DNA from 3 places in the Streptomyces sp. A2-16 genome. Region 3 is predicted to be linked to each of the others. Evidence: riboswitches for the same ligand, from Rfam matches in the RefSeq annotation. Region 3 holds a riboswitch; each other region holds the start of a gene.

The links. A riboswitch is a leader RNA that binds a small molecule or an ion and turns the genes downstream of it on or off. The one in region 3 is predicted to bind cyclic di-AMP.
Region 1: it holds a riboswitch for cyclic di-AMP, as region 3 does, so the genes downstream of both, IOD14_RS43115 (hypothetical protein) here and IOD14_RS10185 (M23 family metallopeptidase) in region 3, are expected to answer to the same signal.
Region 2: it holds a riboswitch for cyclic di-AMP, as region 3 does, so the genes downstream of both, IOD14_RS40075 (transglycosylase family protein) here and IOD14_RS10185 (M23 family metallopeptidase) in region 3, are expected to answer to the same signal.

What each region holds. Positions count from the first base shown of each region.
Region 1 covers NZ_CP063808.1:9,593,984-9,600,093, reverse strand. Annotated here, with positions in the region: gene IOD14_RS43135 (tetratricopeptide repeat protein) at 1-1,033, shown strand, start outside; partial or broken gene IOD14_RS43130 (ATP-binding protein) at 1,289-1,483, opposite strand; gene IOD14_RS43125 (hypothetical protein) at 1,722-2,162, shown strand; gene IOD14_RS43120 (hypothetical protein) at 2,428-2,685, shown strand; cyclic di-AMP (ydaO/yuaA leader) riboswitch at 3,007-3,218, shown strand; gene IOD14_RS43115 (hypothetical protein) at 3,226-3,465, shown strand; gene IOD14_RS43110 (Ku protein) at 3,817-4,734, shown strand; gene IOD14_RS43105 (DUF6233 domain-containing protein) at 4,731-5,066, opposite strand; gene IOD14_RS43100 (hypothetical protein) at 5,124-5,525, shown strand; gene IOD14_RS43095 (hypothetical protein) at 5,515-5,718, shown strand; gene IOD14_RS43090 (hypothetical protein) at 5,740-5,901, shown strand.
Region 2 covers NZ_CP063808.1:8,943,701-8,949,810, forward strand. Annotated here, with positions in the region: gene eno (phosphopyruvate hydratase) at 1-781, opposite strand, end outside; gene IOD14_RS40075 (transglycosylase family protein) at 1,078-1,761, opposite strand; cyclic di-AMP (ydaO/yuaA leader) riboswitch at 1,765-1,973, opposite strand; gene IOD14_RS40080 (transglycosylase family protein) at 2,133-3,143, opposite strand; gene IOD14_RS40085 (cytochrome P450) at 3,335-4,648, opposite strand; gene IOD14_RS40090 (nucleoside triphosphate pyrophosphohydrolase) at 4,776-5,780, opposite strand.
Region 3 covers NZ_CP063808.1:2,234,945-2,241,054, forward strand. Annotated here, with positions in the region: gene IOD14_RS10170 (DNA topoisomerase IV subunit A) at 1-165, opposite strand, end outside; gene IOD14_RS10175 (pitrilysin family protein) at 529-1,920, shown strand; gene IOD14_RS10180 (pitrilysin family protein) at 1,917-3,305, shown strand; cyclic di-AMP (ydaO/yuaA leader) riboswitch at 3,515-3,679, shown strand; gene IOD14_RS10185 (M23 family metallopeptidase) at 3,693-4,454, shown strand; gene IOD14_RS10190 (GntR family transcriptional regulator) at 4,644-5,339, shown strand; gene IOD14_RS10195 (HPr family phosphocarrier protein) at 5,467-5,748, opposite strand; gene IOD14_RS10200 (bifunctional GNAT family N-acetyltransferase/acetate--CoA ligase family protein) at 5,947-6,110, shown strand, end outside.

The DNA of each region.
Region 1 (6,110 bases), 7.4 Mb from region 3:
GGAAGCTCTCCTCATCTTTCGTAGGTTGGCAGGCGAAAACCCGCGCGCTCACTCCTCTCGCCTTGCGAGTGCTCTGAATAATCTGGGTGTTCGTCTTGGTGATTTGGGTCGGCATGAGGATTCTCTGTCTGCAACTGAGGAATCCGTTGCCATCTATCGACAGCTGGCAAACGAGAACCCCGGCGCCTATCTTTCAGATCTTTCTGGTGCTCTGAATAATCTGGGTGTTCGTCTTGGTGATTTGGGTCGGCATGAGGATTCTCTGTCTGCAACTGAGGAATCCGTTGCCATCTATCGACAGCTGGCAAACGAGAACCCCGGCGCTTACCTTTCTCGTCTTGCGAGTGCTCTGAATAATCTGGGTGTTCGTCTTGGTGATTTGGGTCGGCATGAGGATTCCCTGCCTGCAACTGAGGAATCCGTTGCCATCTATCGACACCTAGCAGAGGCTAACCCGGAAGCCTACCTCTTGGGCCTTGCCGGCTCACTTAGCAACCTTGGAATCCGGTATAGCGGTTCGGGGGAATATCAAACCTCTCTCGAAGCGTTGCGGGAGTCGATTGATATCTATCGGGCTCTCGGGGAAACCAGAATGCCTACCTATGCGACGCAAATGATCACTGCATTGCAGGTAATGGGAAATGGTTTGGCCAACTTGGGCAGAGCGGATGAAGCGCTCGGATGTCTCACTGAGGCGCTCGACTTGGCCCGGCATCAGTCGAATAGTTCCCAAGTCCTAGCGACTCAGCTTGAGATCGCTGCGATTTACACGAGGCAACGAAACTTTAAGCAAGCTGGGGAATCTTACGAGTCGGCTTCTCGTGAAGCTGAAGCACTAGGCTCCGCTGCGATTTTGGGGGCTTGCATTTTCGCTTCCGCCAACTGCAGAAAGAGCTATGGAGACTTCTCTGGAGCGCTGACTCGCGCGACCAAAGCCTATGAAATTTTTGAGCAGGTTGGAAATCTCGAAGCCATGGATCGAGCAGTCGAACTGGTCAACAGCCTGAAAGCTCTTACTGAGCCTTGGTCCTAAGTGTTGATCATTTCAGCTTCGAGGTCTCTGCCGGCACGGGCGAAGGTCGGCGGAGCGGGTTTGGCCGGTGGCCTGCCCGGTCTGGGGTCGGGCATGATCAGGGGGCCGTACGCTGGCTGGCAACTCGGGCAGGCTTTGGGCCTGACGGCCTGCGGTGCCGAGTATGCATCGAAGGAAGCCCGCAGGACCGGCCGCGTCACCTCGGTGAGGTCTTCGTCCAGCACTCGCACCAGTAGCCCCGCTGCGCCTTGTCCATCAGCGCAGGTGACCTCCTGCGGGAGGGTCCGTGAACAGTTCCGCGGTGACCGTGTACCCGCCGTCGCTCTCGTGGACGAACCGGTGAGCGATCACGCTGACCATGCCCAGGCCTCGGCCGTGCTCGGCGTCCTGGTCCTGGCGCTCGACCTCTGGGGCGGTGCCGAAGCCTCCGCCGTCCGTGACCGACAGCGCAGGAGCCCGGGAGAGCGGCCCGTATGCGCGCACGGTACATGCACGTCACTGGGACGCCTCTGCGGAAGGTCGCTCAGCAAGTCGGCGACGCTCTCTGGGAGCCGCTCCGGGCCGACTGAAGCTCTATGCGGAGGGTCAGAGCGGCAGGGCTCCTCTGCGGCTGACAGGGGGCTGTGCGAGTCCTACGCTCGTGTCAGAGTTGCGGAGCCGGCATCGGGGGGCGGGCGTGAGTGTCAGGATGACTGGGGAGTTCGCCTCGGCGATGGTCACTGTCATTCCGGTGGTCTTGCTGGTGGCGACGGTCGAATTCAACGAAATCGAGAAGCGGGCTGACGAGACTGAGCAGCGGGCGATCGAGGCGGCGCGTGGTGAGGGGTTGTCTGACCGTCAGGCTATGCAGTCGGTGAGTGCTTCTCCGTTGCTTCGTGGGCTCCGTAACCTGCAGACGGTCTGGTACGCCGCGCTGACGCTGCACATCTTCGCTGAGGCGTATCTGATCTTCTGGCTTGCGGATGACGCCCGGCCTGCCGATGTTTTCTTCGCCTGGTTCGTCAGTGTGACGGGCTGCTCGGGTTTCGTGATGCTACTGGCTGCTGTGGTCGCCGCCAAGAAGATCAAGAATCGAAAGGTGAGGGGCCCGTCAGGGCGGAACCGATCGGACAGCACTCCTGCTGGTTAGGGGTTGCTGACCGCGCGAGTGACGTTCGCCTAGTCGATGTATCCGAGCGCCGCGTCTGGCCCACGCCCTGGAAGGCCTTCAGGATCGTCTGAGCCAACATCTACGGTCGCTGTACACGGAACAAACGACGTAAGACTCACAACCACGCGCGCCGCGTACTCAGTGACAGCGGCCTGGAAGCCCTCGGCCGTGCTGCCCCATTTCCGCGCAGGGGTCGAGTTCGCGACGGTGGCGGCGCGCTCCTCATCCGTGGAAGTGTGACGCGATGACGACGAGCGACTACGACCGCATCCGACTCGGCATCGAGGCGATGACCGCCTATGTGTCCGGCAATGACCTGATGATCAAGTACATGGCGGACCGCCGTACCACAGACGGGAATCTGGACCAGGTTGCCGACGGTTCGACGGCTCTGTGCGCGCTGCTGCTTAAACAGTTGGCCCACATGACTGGTAAGTCCGAGCCGCAGATTCTCCAGGAGCTCGCCCGCGGCCTCAACCGCACGGAGCAGCGCGGCCAATGACTGTACTTCCTGTACGTTTTTTACAACCCGTGGCCCGCATGCCGAATGGAAATTCGCATCAAGGCGCACCACCTCCATGCCCGTGTCGCTAGGCCGGTTAGACCACCTTGACCTCGATGCGCCCGCGGACGCGCCTCTTTCACGCCTCCACGCCTGATGGAACGTCAACCCCCGTTTGACCAGGGAGGATTGATCATTTTCCACAATCGAACGGGTTAGTGGTGACCATCCCCACAAACGTCCAATTCCGTTGGGACTTTTGAGGTGGCGTGCGTCACGATCTCTTCCACGACAAGCCCCCGTCAACAGACGGCGGGGCCATCTGAGCGGACGCCGAGTCCTGCCGCTGCCCGGATGCTCTGTCGACAGGAGTGGATCGGCAGGAGTGGAGGACCCAGGCACGACGGGTCGCCGGGACGGTCACGCCATGACCGGGCCGAGCAGCCCTTGGGGTGAAGCCGCGTCAGCGGCCGGGCAACTTCGCCAGCCCGAATCCGACAGGTCATCCTTCACAGGCGGCTGACGAAGGCTGAGCGAGCCATGACGGCAACGCAGAACAACCCGCAAACCTCGGGGCCCGGGGACGAGTCCCCGAGGAACAGGAAGACCGAAGCCGTGATCACGATACTGGTCGCGATCATCGGCGGATGCTTCGCGGGGATCCTCCGTCGAGCGATGGAGGGGGTCTCGTACTACGAGGCCATCAGCACAGGGGCTCTAGCTGCAATCGGGCTGGGCGGCTTCATCTTCGTGGCCCTGACCTACGTCAACAGGTCTTGACCAAGAGCACGTCGGCGGTCGGCTAACCTCCACCACCCATCGGAGGCGTGCCAACGGGAAGGTCTGAGCTTCACGGTGACCCCGTAGAAGACACGGACAAGGCGGGAGAGGTCCTGGCATCCAGACCAGGGCCTCTCTTTTTATGATTCGAAGGCGGGTGCGCTCCGTGTGCCGCCCGCACGATCTAGCCTTCCCGGATGGTAGGCCGGCTGGCCTCCTCGGCAAGCGGGTAGATCACGACGGGTTGCCGGGGTCATGTCACCTGCGTGCGACTCGGGGTGCCCGCGCGCATGCGGGGCCGTGGTGGTGCTCGTAGGCTGATCCTGCTCGGGGCTCACGCGGAGGTCAGCTATGCCCCGAACCATCTGGAGCGGAGCCGTCTCGTTTGGCCTGGTCACGGTGCCTATCCACGTCCAGAGTGCGACCGAGAACCACAGCATCCAGTTCCACCAGTACCACTTGGAGGACATGGGTCGGGTGCGGGTGAAGAAGGTGTGCGAGCTGGAGGACCGTGAGATCGCTCAGTCGGAGATCGGCAAGGGCTATGAGTACGCCAAGGACCAGGTCGTCGCCATCTCGGATGCGGACCTGAGGGAGTTGCCGCTGCCGACGGCGAAGGCCATCGAGATTCAGGCTTTCGTGCCGCTGGACTCCGTCGACCCGATTCAGATCGGTGAGGGCTATTACCTTGCCCCGGACGGGGCGGTGGCGGCGAAGCCGTACAAGCTGCTGGTGCAGGCGCTTGGCCGGTCGTCGAAGGTGGCGGTCGCGAAGTACGCGTGGAGCGGGCGGGAACGCCTTGGACTGCTGCGAATTCGCGACAACGTGATCGTGCTGCACGCGATGCGCTGGCCCGACGAGATCCGGGCCCCGGGCGCCGTCGACCCGCCGGACGAGAAGGTGTCGACGGAGGAGATCGAGGGGGCCCTCGCCTTGATGGAGTCGATGGCACGCGACGACCTCGACGGCCCCGAGTTCGAGGACACCTACACCGACGCCCTAGCGAAAATCATCGAGGCCAAGCGGGAAGACCGCGAGCTCCCCGAGGCGCCCGAGCCCGACAAGCCGGCCCAGGTCCTGGACCTCATGGCCGCGCTGAACGAGTCGGTGGAGAAGGCAAAGGCCTCCCGCGGCGAAGACGCCGACGTACACGAACTGCCGAAGAAGACCGCGGCCAGGAAGACGGCGAAGAAGCAGTCGGCCAAAAAGACCGCCGCGAAGAAGAGCGCGGGGAAGAAGGCGAGCGGACGCAGGCCGCGCAGCGCCTAGTCGAGGATGCCCAGCGCGGTGTCCGGCCGGCACTGGGGGCATGCCGTCACGCCGTCGGCGAGCGCGCGCAGCGCCTGGTCCCGCTCGACGCCCTTGGACCGCGAGCCCGCGTTCCAGCAGTCGCCGACGTGCACGTACACGGCGTGTTGGCGGGACAGGCCGCGCTCGATCAGCCAGTCCGGCGCTGGCGGCCGCGCCGCGATGCCCCGCTGCCGCTCGGCCTCGCGCTTCTCCTCGTCCGCGATCCACCGGCGGGTCCGCTCCAGGTCCCGTACCTGCACGCGTTCCAGGAAGCGGAGCAGCGCGAGCCGAGACAGGCCGGAGTCGTTCATGTGTTCGATTCTAGGAGGTAGCGTGGCCCGCGCATCCCGAGGGGCACAGGAGACAGCGTGGACCGCATGGACGTCGAGGAGCTGCTCAGGCGGCACGCCGTAGACGGCGGCGGCTTGGACCCGGCGCCGCTCGAGACGGGCGACCGGCTCACCAACGACCCTCCGGTGAGAGCCCGGTACCGCGCGGACGCATGGCGGCCGTGCTGCGTGTGCGGCATCGACTACCGCACCTCCCGCGTGATCGACTTCCCCGGCTGCGGGCCTCGCTGGGTGGACCTGTGCCGGGACCACTCGCTCGCCGTCAGCAAGCCGGCTCTGCCGACGATGCCGACCACCGTGGAGGGGGCTTTCCAGGACATCAGGGAGGTCGCGGCCAAGCTCGGGCTCACGATGCGGCCCATCAGCCATGAGGAGTGGCTGGAGATGGGACGCCGAGCGAGGCAGCGCCGTGACCAGTGAACAGGGGCGCTTCCGCGTCACCGTGTCCTCCGCCGGCCGTCCGGTCATGAGCGGCTGGTGGGCCGACGAAGTGGTGGCGCGCGACAAGTTCCGCGACTGGATCGGCAGCCATCGGGACCTCGTCCAGCCGCACTTCACCCTCAGCGACGAGAACGATGGCAGCCTGTTGACGAGCTGGCCGGAAGAGCTGTAGCCGCCTGCCATGCTGGCGGCCATGACCAACGATCACCGCGAGATCAATACGACCGTCAAGCCGGGTGAGCAGGCCACCGAAGAGCAGGCTCCCGCTGATGAGCTCAGCCCCCCAATCCTCTCGGACTGGGATCCCGCGGTCGACGAGTATCAGCTCGCCTGTACGCCTCCCGGAGATCTGTAGCCTTCGGCCCGTCTAGGCGTTCACGGACGTCCGCCCCAGTTCGGAAAGACCAGCTCAGTCCAGGCGCGCGTACTTCTACGAACGGCAGCGTCCGTCAGCGCACTGGCCAAAGCCCAGGACAACGAAGGGCAGCGCCGCCATCAGGCTTGCGATGTCCGCTAAGCGCAGGTTGGCCCACCGATGTTCGGCTTAGAGAGGGGACCAACCCT
Region 2 (6,110 bases), 6.7 Mb from region 3:
TGCCCTCGAACTGGTACTTGCCGTCCTTGTAGAACTCGGAGGCGGCGACGTCCAGCGCCAGGGCGACCTGCTCGCCGGGGATGTAGCCGGCTTCCTTGATGGCCTCGAGGATGAGGTCGAGGGCGGCGCGGTTGGACTCCAGGTTCGGCGCGAAGCCGCCCTCGTCGCCGAGGCCGGTGGACAGGCCCTTGCTCTTCAGGACCTTCTTGAGGGTGTGGTACACCTCGGTGCCCCAGCGCAGCGCCTCGGAGAAGGACTCCGCGCCGATCGGGGCGATCATGAACTCCTGGATGTCCACGTTGGAGTCGGCGTGCGAGCCGCCGTTCAGGATGTTCATCATCGGCACCGGCAGCAGGTGCGCGTTCGGGCCGCCCAGGTAGCGGAAGAGCGGGAGGTCGCTGGCCTCGGAGGCGGCGTGGGCGACGGCGAGGGAGACGCCGAGGATGGCGTTGGCGCCGAGCGAGCCCTTGTTGTCGGTGGCGTCCAGGTCGAACATCGCCTGGTCGATCAGGCGCTGCTCGGTGGCGTCGTAGCCGACGAGCTCCGGGCCGATCTGCTCGATGACCGCGAGGACGGCCTTCTCGACGCCCTTGCCCTGGTAGCGGTTCGGGTCACCGTCGCGCAGCTCGATGGCCTCGAAGGCGCCCGTGGAGGCGCCGGACGGGACGGCGGCACGACCCGTGCTGCCGTCGTCGAGGCCGACCTCGACCTCGACGGTGGGGTTCCCTCGCGAGTCGAGGATTTCCCGGGCTACGACGACGTCGATGGACGGCACGAGCATCTCCTTCTTGGGATGTGACACGGTCCGCCGGGACCGCGGTGGGTTCTGCGAGACCGAGCCTAACCGGCTCCGGGGGATCGGCCACCGTGTGGACCGCCCCGTGGACAGAACCGAGAGTAAATTGTTTCTGAACTGAACAAAGACGTCCCGGCAAGCGCGCACAAAAAACCCCGCCCCGGTGCGTACGGGGGAACACGCACCGGAGCGGGGAGCCCGTGGGGACGGGGGGGGGAACCCTCACGAGGTCCTTCAGTATGAGGACCACGGATGTGAGGGCGCTGTGGTTCAGCTGAGCGTCACTTCAGGTGCAGCTGCTGGCCCGGGTAGATGAAGTCGGCGTCGGCGATGATGTCCTTGTTCAGCTTGAACAGCTTCTGCCAGCCGCCCTTGACCTTGTGCTTCTCGGCGATCGAGCTGAGGGTGTCGCCCTTGACGACCTTGTACTCGCCGTCGCCCTTCTTGACCTTCTTGCCGGTCGGGGTGGTGACGGTCTTCTTGGCCGCCGGGCGGTCGGTCGAACGGGAGGCGCTCTGCTCCTCGGTCGAACGGCTGCTCGTGTTCGAGGAGCCGGAGTTCGAGGAGGACGAGCTGCTGCCGCCGTTGTAGGTGGCGCTGGACAGGCCCGTGCCGCAGACCGGCCAGGCACCCTTGCCCTGGGAGGCGAGGACCTTCTCGGCGACGGAGATCTGCTGCGACTTGCTGGCCTGGTTGGCCTGCGCGGCGTACTGGGTGCCGCCGTACGCGGCCCAGGTGGAGGCGGAGAACTGCAGGCCGCCGTAGTAGCCGTTGCCGGTGTTGATGGACCAGTTGCCGCCGGACTCGCACTGGGCGACGGCGTCCCACTCGGAGGCGGTGGCGGCGGAGGCACTGCCGGCCGCCATCAGCGGGGCGGCGATGGCGACACCGGTGACACCGGCGAGCGCGGCGGCACGGGTGGCCTTGGACGGACGACGGTGCTTGCCCTTACCGGAAAACAGCATGGTGGATCCCCTCACCGACGCCTGCGAGGTGAGCTGTCGGGTTCGGGCCGGTTGAGTTGCCCGGTCACGCGAGCTGCGTGACTTCACCCCAAGCCGGTCCAGCGTGAACTGCTGGGTCCGGCACTTACCTTGGGTCCCCCGCTCCTGCCTACGGCGCATGACGCGACGACTGTTCCCGTACGGCCGCTGGCAGGATTCGGCGTTGCGACAGACGGGGCTCGGGTTGCCGAGCGGTGACGACCGTAGACACGCGCTCGGCGGAATTTCAAAGACGATCAGGGCTTCTGAGACTCATCCCACACTTTCACCAAAGTGGACATTCGGTGCGAAGTGTGACGTGAACTCGCGCTGTTTTTCAGGCCTTTTCGGCCCTATTCAGCCCCTGTGTCGAGCGTCTGACCGGCGACGATGTTGCTCGGGTCGGCCCCGATGCGGTCCTTGTTCTCGGCGTAGAGGGCACGCCATCCGCCGTCGAGACCAAGGGAGTCGGCGATGGAGACCAGCGAGTCGCCCTCCTGGACCGTGTAGGTGCGGGCGGCATGACGGCCGCCAACCGAGGACGGGGCCGCGCTCTTCGTCACGGCCTCCTCGGCACTGTCGCCGCGGTGCTTGCCGGAGCCGAGGGCGCCGACGTCCACGAGAGCCGAAGAACTGCCCTCCTGCCACGACTTGTCCGCTTCATCCTCATCCGCGCTCACCACGGGCGAGCTGTCGGAGGACTGCGCCTCCCCCGTGGCGGAACCCTCGGATCCCGAAGAGTTCTTTTTGTCCGAGCTGTCGGAACTGTCCTTGCCGCTGGAGGGAGTGGCCGACGGCGAAGGCGTCGCGGACGAGCCGTCCAGCGCGTCGAGCAGTCCGGAAGAATCCTCGGAGCCCGACGAGTTGGATGAACCGGAGGATCCGGAAGAACCCGACGAACTAGAGGAACCGGATGATTCAGACGATCCGGACGCCGAGGCCGAGGGCGTCCCGCTGCCCACGCCCGTGTCCACGTCGGCCGAGCTCGAGTCCTTGCTGAGGCCGTTGAGCAGACCGCAGGTCGGCCACGCGGCGATGCCCTGGTCCGCGAGGAGCTTCTCGGCCACGGCTATCTGCTGGTTGCGGCTGGCCAGGTCGGCGGTCTTGGCGTACTCGAGGCCGCCGTACTTCTCCCAGTTCTCCTGGGACATCTGGAGGCCGCCGTAGTAGCCGTTGCCGTCGTTCGCGCTCCAGGAGCCGCCGCTCTCGCACTCCGCGACCCGGTCCCACGTGGTGCCGGTGGCGGCGCTCGCCCCGGTCGCCCCGAGCAGTGGGATCGCGATGGCGGATCCCGTCACACCGGCCGCAACGAGGAGAGCCGGAGCCTGACGGGGGCGACGGTGACGACCGTTCCCGGAGAGCATGGGGGGACCTTTCCCGAGAGAGCAGGGACCAGCGCGGCAGGTGGTACAGGCACCGCGCTGGTCCGTGAACGTATAGGGATTCGATCACTTGTCACAAGTTAATGCCGCGTAGATCACGTGAAGATCACAGACTTGAGGGCACGTCATGTTTAGGCGGCCCCCCTCGGGGATACGCCGGACCCCTCGGTCCATTACCGGACGGGCGTGAACTCCACGGGCAAAGTACGCAGTCCACGCATGATGAGCCCACCACGCCAGCGCAAATCAGCCGAATCCACCGCGAGTTGAAGGTCCGGGAGCCGGGTGAGGAGGGTGGCGAGCGCGGTCTGGCCCTCCAGACGGGCGAGCGGGGCACCGAGGCAGTAGTGGATGCCGTGGCCGTAACCGAGGTGCTGATTGTCACGGCGGGACAGATCGAGCACATCGGGGTCGGCGAACCGCTCCGGATCCCGGTCCGCGGCGGCGAGCACGACGAGCACCGGGTCGCCGACGGCGATGTCCTGTCCGCCGATGCGGAGGGGTTCGGTGGCGAACCGCCAGGTGGCCAGCTCGACGGGGCCGTCGTACCGCAGGAGCTCTTCCACCCCGGTTTCGAGCAGGTCCCTGCGGCCCTCGGCGAGGGACTGCTGGAGCCTTTGGCGCTGCCCCGGGTGGGTGAGGAGGGCGTAGGTGCCGTTCCCGATGAGATTGACGGTGGTCTCGAAGCCCGCGAACAGCAGGATGAAGGCCATCGCCGCGGCCTCGTTCTCGGTGAGGTGCTCGCCGTGGTCGGAGGCGCGGATGAGCGCGGAGATGAGGTCCTCACCCGGAGCGGGCTCGTCGGGCAGCGCCTCCCGCTTGCGGTGGATGAGTTCGGCGAGATAACCGCGCATCTTCTTCACCGACCGCGCGACCCCGCCCCGCGGCCCCCCGCTGTGCCGGATCATCATGCCCGCCCAGTCCCGGAAGTCGTCCTGGTCCTCGCGGGGGACGCCGAGCAGGTCGCAGATCGCGTAGATGGGGAGCGGGAAGGCGAACTCGTGGATGAGGTCGGCGCTTCCGGTGGCCGCGAACCCGTCGATGAGACGGTCGGTCAACTCCTGCACCCGGGGCGCGAACTCGGCGACCCTCCTGGGTGTGAACGCCTTGCTGACGAGCCGTCGGAGCCTGGTGTGGTCCGGTGGGTCGATGTTCAGCAGATGCGTCATCAGGTCCGCCTTGCGCTCCCCCGGGATACCGGTCCTGCCCCTGGCGTGCGCGGGTTCGTCGTGATGCGCCGGGTTCTTGCTGAGCCGCTGGTCGGCGAGAGCCTGCTTGGCATCGGCGTACCGGGTGACCAGCCAGGCCTCCACCCCACTGGGCAGCCGGGTCCTGTGCACCGGCGCGTGCTCCCGGAGCCAGGCGTAGGCGGGGTAGGGGTTGGTGGCGAACTCCCAGGTGAAGAGGTCGGGGGCGGGAGTTGGAGAGGGAGAGGGAGAGGGGGAGGGGGTGGGGGTGGGGGTGGGAGAGGCGGGGTGGTCGGTCACTCTCTGACGGTATCCGGGATTTTCCGGGGCGCTTCCGGGGGCTTCCCGGGGGCACTTTGTCTGGCGGGGCCGTCTTCTCGGCGGTCGGAGGTGTCCCCCCTCCCCTCCCCTCCCCTGTCGCCGGCGCTCAGCTCCCCTGTTCCGCTCGGAGGACGGCATCCCGGTACGCCCGTGCCGCCGCCCGCAGGGCCGCCTCCGGGTCCACGCCCTCCGCCTCCGCGTGCGCGGCCAGGGCGAGCAGTCGGTAGCCGATGCCCTCCCCTTGGGGCAGGGGTACCTCCAGCCCGGCCGTCCGCACCCGCGACGCCAGCTTGGCCGCGAGGGCGAGACCGGGCTGGCCGAGGGGGACGCCTTCGGTCACCGAGGTGCGCTGTTTCTCTATCGCCTTGGTGCGCAGCCAGTGCGCCTTGACCTCCTCGGGGGTGCTGGCCGTCTCGTCGCCGAAGACGTGCGGGTGGCGGTGGATGAGCTTGGTGACGATGCCGCCAGCGACGTCGTCGATGGAGAAGGGGGCGTCCGGGTCGTCCTCGGCTATCCGGGAGTGGAAGATCACCTGGAGCAGGACGTCTCCCAGTTCCTCGCGGAGTTCGTCGCGGTCACCCTCCTCAATGGCCTCGACGAGTTCGTACGCCTCCTCGATGCCGTACTTCGCGAGGCCCTTGTGGGTCTGCTGGGAGGACCAGGGGCATTCGGCGCGGATGCGGTCCATGACCTGGACGAGGTCGAGGAGCCGGGCGCCGGGCAGGTCGTAGGAGGCGGGGAGCAGCTCCAGCTCGGGCATCTGCACGCGTCCGGATCCGGCGAGGCGGGCCAGACCGTCCGTGAGGGCCGGCTCGCCCTCGCCCGTGGCCACGACGACCACCGTCCGTCCGCCCGCGCACGCTCCGACCAGTTCCTCGGCGGTCGGGGACGTCTCGTCGACGGCTGTCCCCGCCTCCCGCAGATAGGGCAGCTGGGGGTGGGCGCCGTCCGCGCACAGAACCCGGTCGGCGGCGTGCAGCGCCTGCCAGGCGGGCCAGGACAGCAGGCCGGGGGCGACGCGGTGGCTGGTGGTGAGCAGGACGATGCGGCCGGGGGCGGACGCCGTGTCGGGGTCCTGGTCGGGGGCGGGCTCGAAGCCGGTTGCGTTCACGATTCGAAGCTAACGCACGGCGCCGACGGGGCGATCAGTTTGTCCACAGGCCGGGGGCGGCGGGGTGATCGTACGATCATCCGTCCACGGTGGGGGCCTGGTGGTGGGGGTGCCATGCCGTGGGGGCGTCATGCCGTGGGGGCGCCTGGTCGTCGGGGCGCTTTGCGGCCGGGGCGCTCGGTGATCGGGATGCCTTGCCGCCCGGACGCCCGGTGGTCGGGACGCCTTACCGCCCGGACGCCCGGTGGCCGGGACGCCCAGTTGTTGGGGCGCCTAGCGGTCGGGACGCGCGGCGGTCGGGGCGCCCGGTGGTCGGGGCGCCTAGCGGTC
Region 3 (6,110 bases):
CACCGGCTTGAGGCCGTCGCGGGCGTCCGGGAGCGCGCGGGAGTAGATGACCGAGTACGCGTACTCGAGGTACGAGCCCTTCATCTCGTCCACGACGTCGATGTCGAGGATCCGCTCCTCGTACGAGTCGTCGGGCGGCGGGGTCTTCGTGCTGCGGCGGGCCATCGCTGCCGGCTCCTCTTTTCTGGTCGCTCGCCTACGGGTCGCTCACATCGGCCCTTTGGCTCACTCTTGCTGAAGCGTGAACAGGATCTGACGCGGACCATTGTGGACCGCGGCACTGACAGTCCGGGCCAGGACCCGGCTGAGCCGCTCTGCCCGGCGACCACCGGGCCACCCGGCCCGGCGACCGCGCAGTGCCCTGCTCACGGTTGTCCGCAGGCTACGCGATCCGCTGTGGGCGTACGCGCCCCGGGAACTTCACCGAGGGTCCGCACGCTTGCATACAGTGGCAGGACCGGCAGGAAAACAGCTCCACGAACCGCGGTTTCCACGACCGCGACCGCGATCGAAGGGACGTACATGCCCATGGGTCACACGGCCACAGACCAGGCAGGCACCGGGGGCCTGACAGCGACCGAGCACCGCCTGGCCAACGGCCTGCGCGTGGTGCTCTCCGAGGACCACCTGACCCCGGTCGCGGCGGTGTGCCTCTGGTACGACGTCGGTTCGCGCCACGAGGTCAAGGGGCGTACCGGCCTGGCTCACCTCTTCGAGCACCTGATGTTCCAGGGCTCGAAGCAGGTGCACGGCAACGGGCACTTCGAGCTCGTCCAGGGCGCGGGCGGTTCGCTCAACGGCACGACCAGCTTCGAGCGCACCAACTACTTCGAGACCATGCCGACCCACCAGCTGGAGCTCGCCCTCTGGCTGGAGGCCGACCGCATGGGCTCGCTGCTGGCCGCCCTCGACGACGAGTCGATGGAGAACCAGCGCGACGTCGTCAAGAACGAGCGCAGGCAGCGCTACGACAACGTCCCCTACGGCACCGCGTTCGAGAAGCTCACCGCGCTCGCCTACCCGGAGGGCCACCCCTACCACCACACCCCGATCGGTTCGATGGCCGACCTGGACGCGGCCACCCTGGAGGACGCACGCGCGTTCTTCCGCACGTACTACGCGCCCAACAACGCCGTCCTGTCGGTGGTCGGCGACATCGACCCGGAGCGGACGCTCGCCTGGGTCGAGAAGTACTTCGGTTCCATCCCTTCGCACGACGGCAAGCCCGCGCCCCGCGACGGCTCCCTGCCCGAGATCATCGGGGAGCAGCTGCGCGAGGTCGTCGAGGAGGAGGTCCCTGCGCGCGCGTTGATGGCCGCCTACCGGCTGCCGCACGACGGCACGCGTGAGGCCGACGCGGCCGACCTCGCCCTCACCGTCCTCGGTGGCGGCGAGTCCTCCCGCCTCTACAACCGGCTCGTACGGCGCGACCGTACGGCCGTCGCGGCCGGCTTCGGCCTGCTGCGGCTGGCCGGTGCGCCCTCCCTGGGCTGGCTCGACGTGAAGACCTCCGGTGACGTCGAGGTGCCGGTCATCGAGGCCGCCATCGACGAGGAGCTCGCCCGGTTCGCCGAGGAGGGCCCGACCGCCGAGGAAATGGAGCGCGCCCAGGCCCAGTTGGAGCGCGAGTGGCTGGACCGGCTCGGCACCGTCGCCGGCCGTGCCGACGAACTGTGCCGCTACGCCGTCCTGTTCGGCGACCCCCAGCTCGCCCTGAGCGCCGTGCAGCGCGTCCTGGAGGTGAGCGCCGAGGAGGTCCGGGCGGTCGCCCAGGCCAAGCTGCGCCCCGACAACCGCGCGGTGCTCGTCTACGAACCCACCGCCCCGGGCGAGATCGCCCAGAGCGCCGAGGACGCGGACGCCCCGCAGTCCGCGGCCACCGTGGAAGCCACCGACGACAACGAGGAGGCGGCCAAGTGAGCGAGCTCGCCGCGATGGAGTTCCACCCGCAGCCGCAGGCGGGCGAGCCCAAGGTCTGGGCCTTCCCCGCCCCCGAGCGCGGGGCGCTCGACAACGGCCTCACCGTTCTGCGCTGCCACCGCCCCGGCCAGCAGGTCGTCGCCGTCGAGGTGCTCCTGGACGCCCCCCTGGAGGCCGAGCCGGCCGGACTGGACGGCGTGGCCACGATCATGGCGCGCGCCTTCTCCGAGGGCACCGACAAGCACTCCGCCGAGGAGTTCGCCGCCGAGCTGGAGCGCTGCGGCGCCACCCTCGACGCGCACGCCGACCACCCGGGCGTCCGGCTCAGCCTCGAAGTGCCGGCCTCCCGGCTCGCCAAGGCGCTCGGTCTGCTGGCCGACGCGCTCAGGGCGCCCGCGTTCGCGGACAGCGAGGTCGAGCGGCTCGTCAACAACCGCCTGGACGAGATCCCGCACGAGCTGGCCAACCCGTCCCGCCGCGCCGCCAAGGAGCTCTCCCGGGAGCTGTTCCCGGCGGACTCGCGCATGTCGCGTCCGCGCCAGGGCACCGAGGAGACGGTCGAGAACATCGACTCCGCGGCCGTGCGCGGCTTCTACGAGAAGCACGTGCGCCCCGCCACCGCGACCGCCGTGGTCGTCGGCGACCTCACCGGCATCGACCTGGACGCGCTGCTCGCCGACACCCTCGGCTCCTGGACGGGGTCCACGGCCCAGCCGCGCCCCGTGCCGCCGGTGACCGCCGACGACACCGGCCGGGTCGTCATCGTGGACCGTCCCGGCGCCGTCCAGACGCAGCTGCTGATCGGCCGCATCGGCGCCGACCGGCACGCACGCGTGTGGCCCGCGCAGGTGCTCGGCACGTACTGCCTCGGCGGCACCCTCACCTCCCGTCTGGACCGCGTCCTGCGCGAGGAGAAGGGCTACACCTACGGCGTACGGTCGTTCGGCCAGGTCCTCAGGTCCGCCCCGGACGGCTCGGGCGCCGCGATGCTCGCCATCAGCGGCTCGGTCGACACCCCCAACACCGGTCCCGCCCTGGACGATCTGTGGAAGGTGCTGCGCACGCTCGCCGAGGGCGGTCTCACCGACGCCGAGCGCGATGTCGCCGTGCAGAACCTCGTCGGGGTGGCGCCGCTCAAGTACGAGACCGCGGCGGCCGTCGCGAGCACGCTGGCCGACCAGGTCGAGCAGCACCTGCCCGACGACTACCAGGCGACCCTGTACCAGCAGCTCGCCGCGACCGGCACCGTCGAGGCCACCGCCGCCGTCGTGAACGCCTTCCCGGTGGACCGGCTGGTGACCGTCCTGGTCGGCGACGCGGCCGCCATCAAGGAGCCCGTCGAGGCCCTCGGCATCGGCGAGGTCAAGGTCGTGACGGCCGAGTAGCGGCACCCGACCTCAGGGGCCCTGGTGACGGAAGCGTCACCAGGGCCCCTTCGTCACCCGAGTTCGTCAGATGTCCGAATTGGGCAGGAGGTTGCCTGTCTGCCCTGTGGGATGCGCTACAAAAGCCCTGATCGGTTTGGGGATTGAAAGTGGCCCCGCTTAGCGTCCTCTGGGCTGTCCGTCAGGCACTGCGCCGCGCCCGCGGCACCGGGCAGTCATCGCCGAGTCCCCGCATGGCGCGAGCCAGGGGAGCCGGGGACCCACACCAAGAGTCCCTGGGGTGAATCGGACGCCCGCGCACCGCGAGGGGGTCCGTAGGAGACCTTCCTGCTCCGAACCCGTCAGCTAACCCGGTAGGCGAGAAGGAAGGAAAGGATCAGCCACTACATGGCGTTCACCTGCGCCACCGGGAAGCACCGTCGTCCCAGCCGCATGAAGCGCACCACCGCCCGCGCGGCGGGCGTCGCGGCCCTCGCCACCACCGGCGTCATCGGCACCATCGCCGCTCCGGCCCTCGCGGCCGACAACTCCGTCAGCTCCGTGGAACAGACCGGCCTCATGCCCGTCGTCAGCGCCGGTGACTCGCTCGCCGAGCAGATCGACGCCCAGGCCGTCGCCCAGGAGCGGGCCGCCGCGCAGAAGAAGGCGGCCGAGGAGGCCAGGCGCAAGGCCGAGGCGCGGGCCAAGGAGATCCGCGAGGCCAAGGAGCGCGCCGCCCGCGAGGCCGAGCGCAAGCGCCTCAACGCCTTCGTCGCCCCGATCTCCGGCTCCTACATCTCCACCGGCTACAAGAGCGGCGGCTCCCTGTGGTCGTCCGGCAGCCACACCGGTGTCGACTTCCACGCCGCGAGCGGCACCTCGGTCCACGCGGTCGGCCGCGGCACGGTCGTGGAGGCCGGCTGGGGCGGGTCGTACGGCAACAACATCGTGATCAGGATGGCCGACGGCACGTACACCCAGTACGGCCACCTGTCGTCCATCGGCGTCTCGGTCGGCCAGTCGGTCACCCCCGGCCAGCAGATCGGCGTCTCCGGCGCGACCGGCAACGTCACCGGCCCGCACCTGCACTTCGAGGCGCGCACCACGCCCGAGTACGGCTCGGACATCGACCCTGTCGCCTACCTGCGTTCGCACGGCGTGAACCTCTGACGGTCCCACCGCGCGATCTTTGCGAGACCCCGGCTCCCCGAGCCGGGGTTTCGTCGTTTCCACGGCCCTGTTGTCCAAAAAATATCCCCGGATTCCGGTCCGGCGTCGGAAATTCCCGCTCATTGCAATAGAGTCACTGAACACACGTCAATCGGCGACGTTTCACGGGGATTAAGACGGAGGTCGGACATGCGTATTCCGGCGCACTCGGTATGCACGGCGATCCGGGACGACATCGTCGCCGGTGTCTACGAGCGCGGCAGCCGGCTCACCGAGGAACTCCTCGCCCGCCGCTACGGCGTCTCCCGCGTCCCCGTCCGCGAGGCCCTGCGGACGCTGGAGGCCGAGGGCTTCGTGGTGACGCGGCGGCACGCGGGCGCGTGCGTGGCCGAACCGACCGAGCAGGAGGGCGCCGACCTCCTGGAGATGCGCATGCTCCTGGAACCGCTCGGTGCCTCCCGGGCCGCCCAGCGGCGCACCGAGGCCCATCTGAAGGTGCTGCGCGGCCTGGTCCGGCTGGGCCAGGAGCGGGCCAGGCGGGGCAACAGCGACGATCTGCGCTCGTTGGGGGGCTGGTTCCACGAGACGCTCGCGCAGGCCGCCGGCAGCCCCGCCCTGACCTCGATGCTGACCCAGCTGCGGCACAAGATCGCCTGGATGTACGCGGTGGACGCGCCGGCCGACCCCGTGGAGTCCTGGGCGGAGCACGGCGCGATCGTGGACGCGGTGGCCCGCGGCGACGGAGAGCGCGCGCGGGCGATCACGGCGCTGCACACCGAACGCTCGGGCGCGGTGCACCGGCTCCGATTCGTCGCCGGGCCGGACCGCGCGGACCGTGTGAGGACCTCGCAACATCCTGTAAACGTGACGGGTGTGCGGCATTAACACGGGCGCCGTATACAAAGAGGAGTAATTCGCGGGGCGGTATTTCTGCTGCCCATTCAAAGGGAAAAGCGAAGGGCCCGCCCGATAATTCGGACGAGCCCTCCGGTGCTTTTCAGGGCACCCGTTCTCAGACGGTCTCGGGAAGCTCCTCGAGCCCCTCGGCGACCAGCTTCGCGAGCCGGTCGAGGGCCACGTCCGCGCCCTCGGCGTCGGAGGCGAGGACGATCTCCTCGCCGCCCTGTGCGCCCAGGCCGAGCACGGCCAGCATGGAGGCCGCGTTGACGGGGTTGCCGTCGGCCTTGGCGATCGTCACCGGGATACCTGCGGCCGTGGCGGCCCGGACGAAGATGGAAGCGGGGCGGGCGTGGAGGCCCTCGGCCCAGCCGACGTTGACGCGGCGCTCAGCCATGTGATGCTGCCCTTCGGTGTTCAGGGTTGTCTAGACCAGTTTCCCACACGTGAAGCGTCTCCGGACAGGACCCGAAGTCCCGTCCGGGGTGAGTGGTCGGACCGCGGCCTCGGCCCGACTTCCGTCCTTGTGCCCTCTTGCGCGTTCTCCACAGACTGCCTCGCGCCGTTGTCGTACGCGAGCCGTACTCTGGGGCCCATGCAGAGCGCGTCGGACCGGCACGAGTACCCCGCCCACTGGGAGGCCGACGTGGTGCTGCGCGACGGCGGCACCGCGCGCATCAGGCCCATCACCGTCGACGACGCCGATCGCCTGGTCAGCTTCTACGAGCAGGTGTCGGACGAGTCGAAGTACTACCGCTT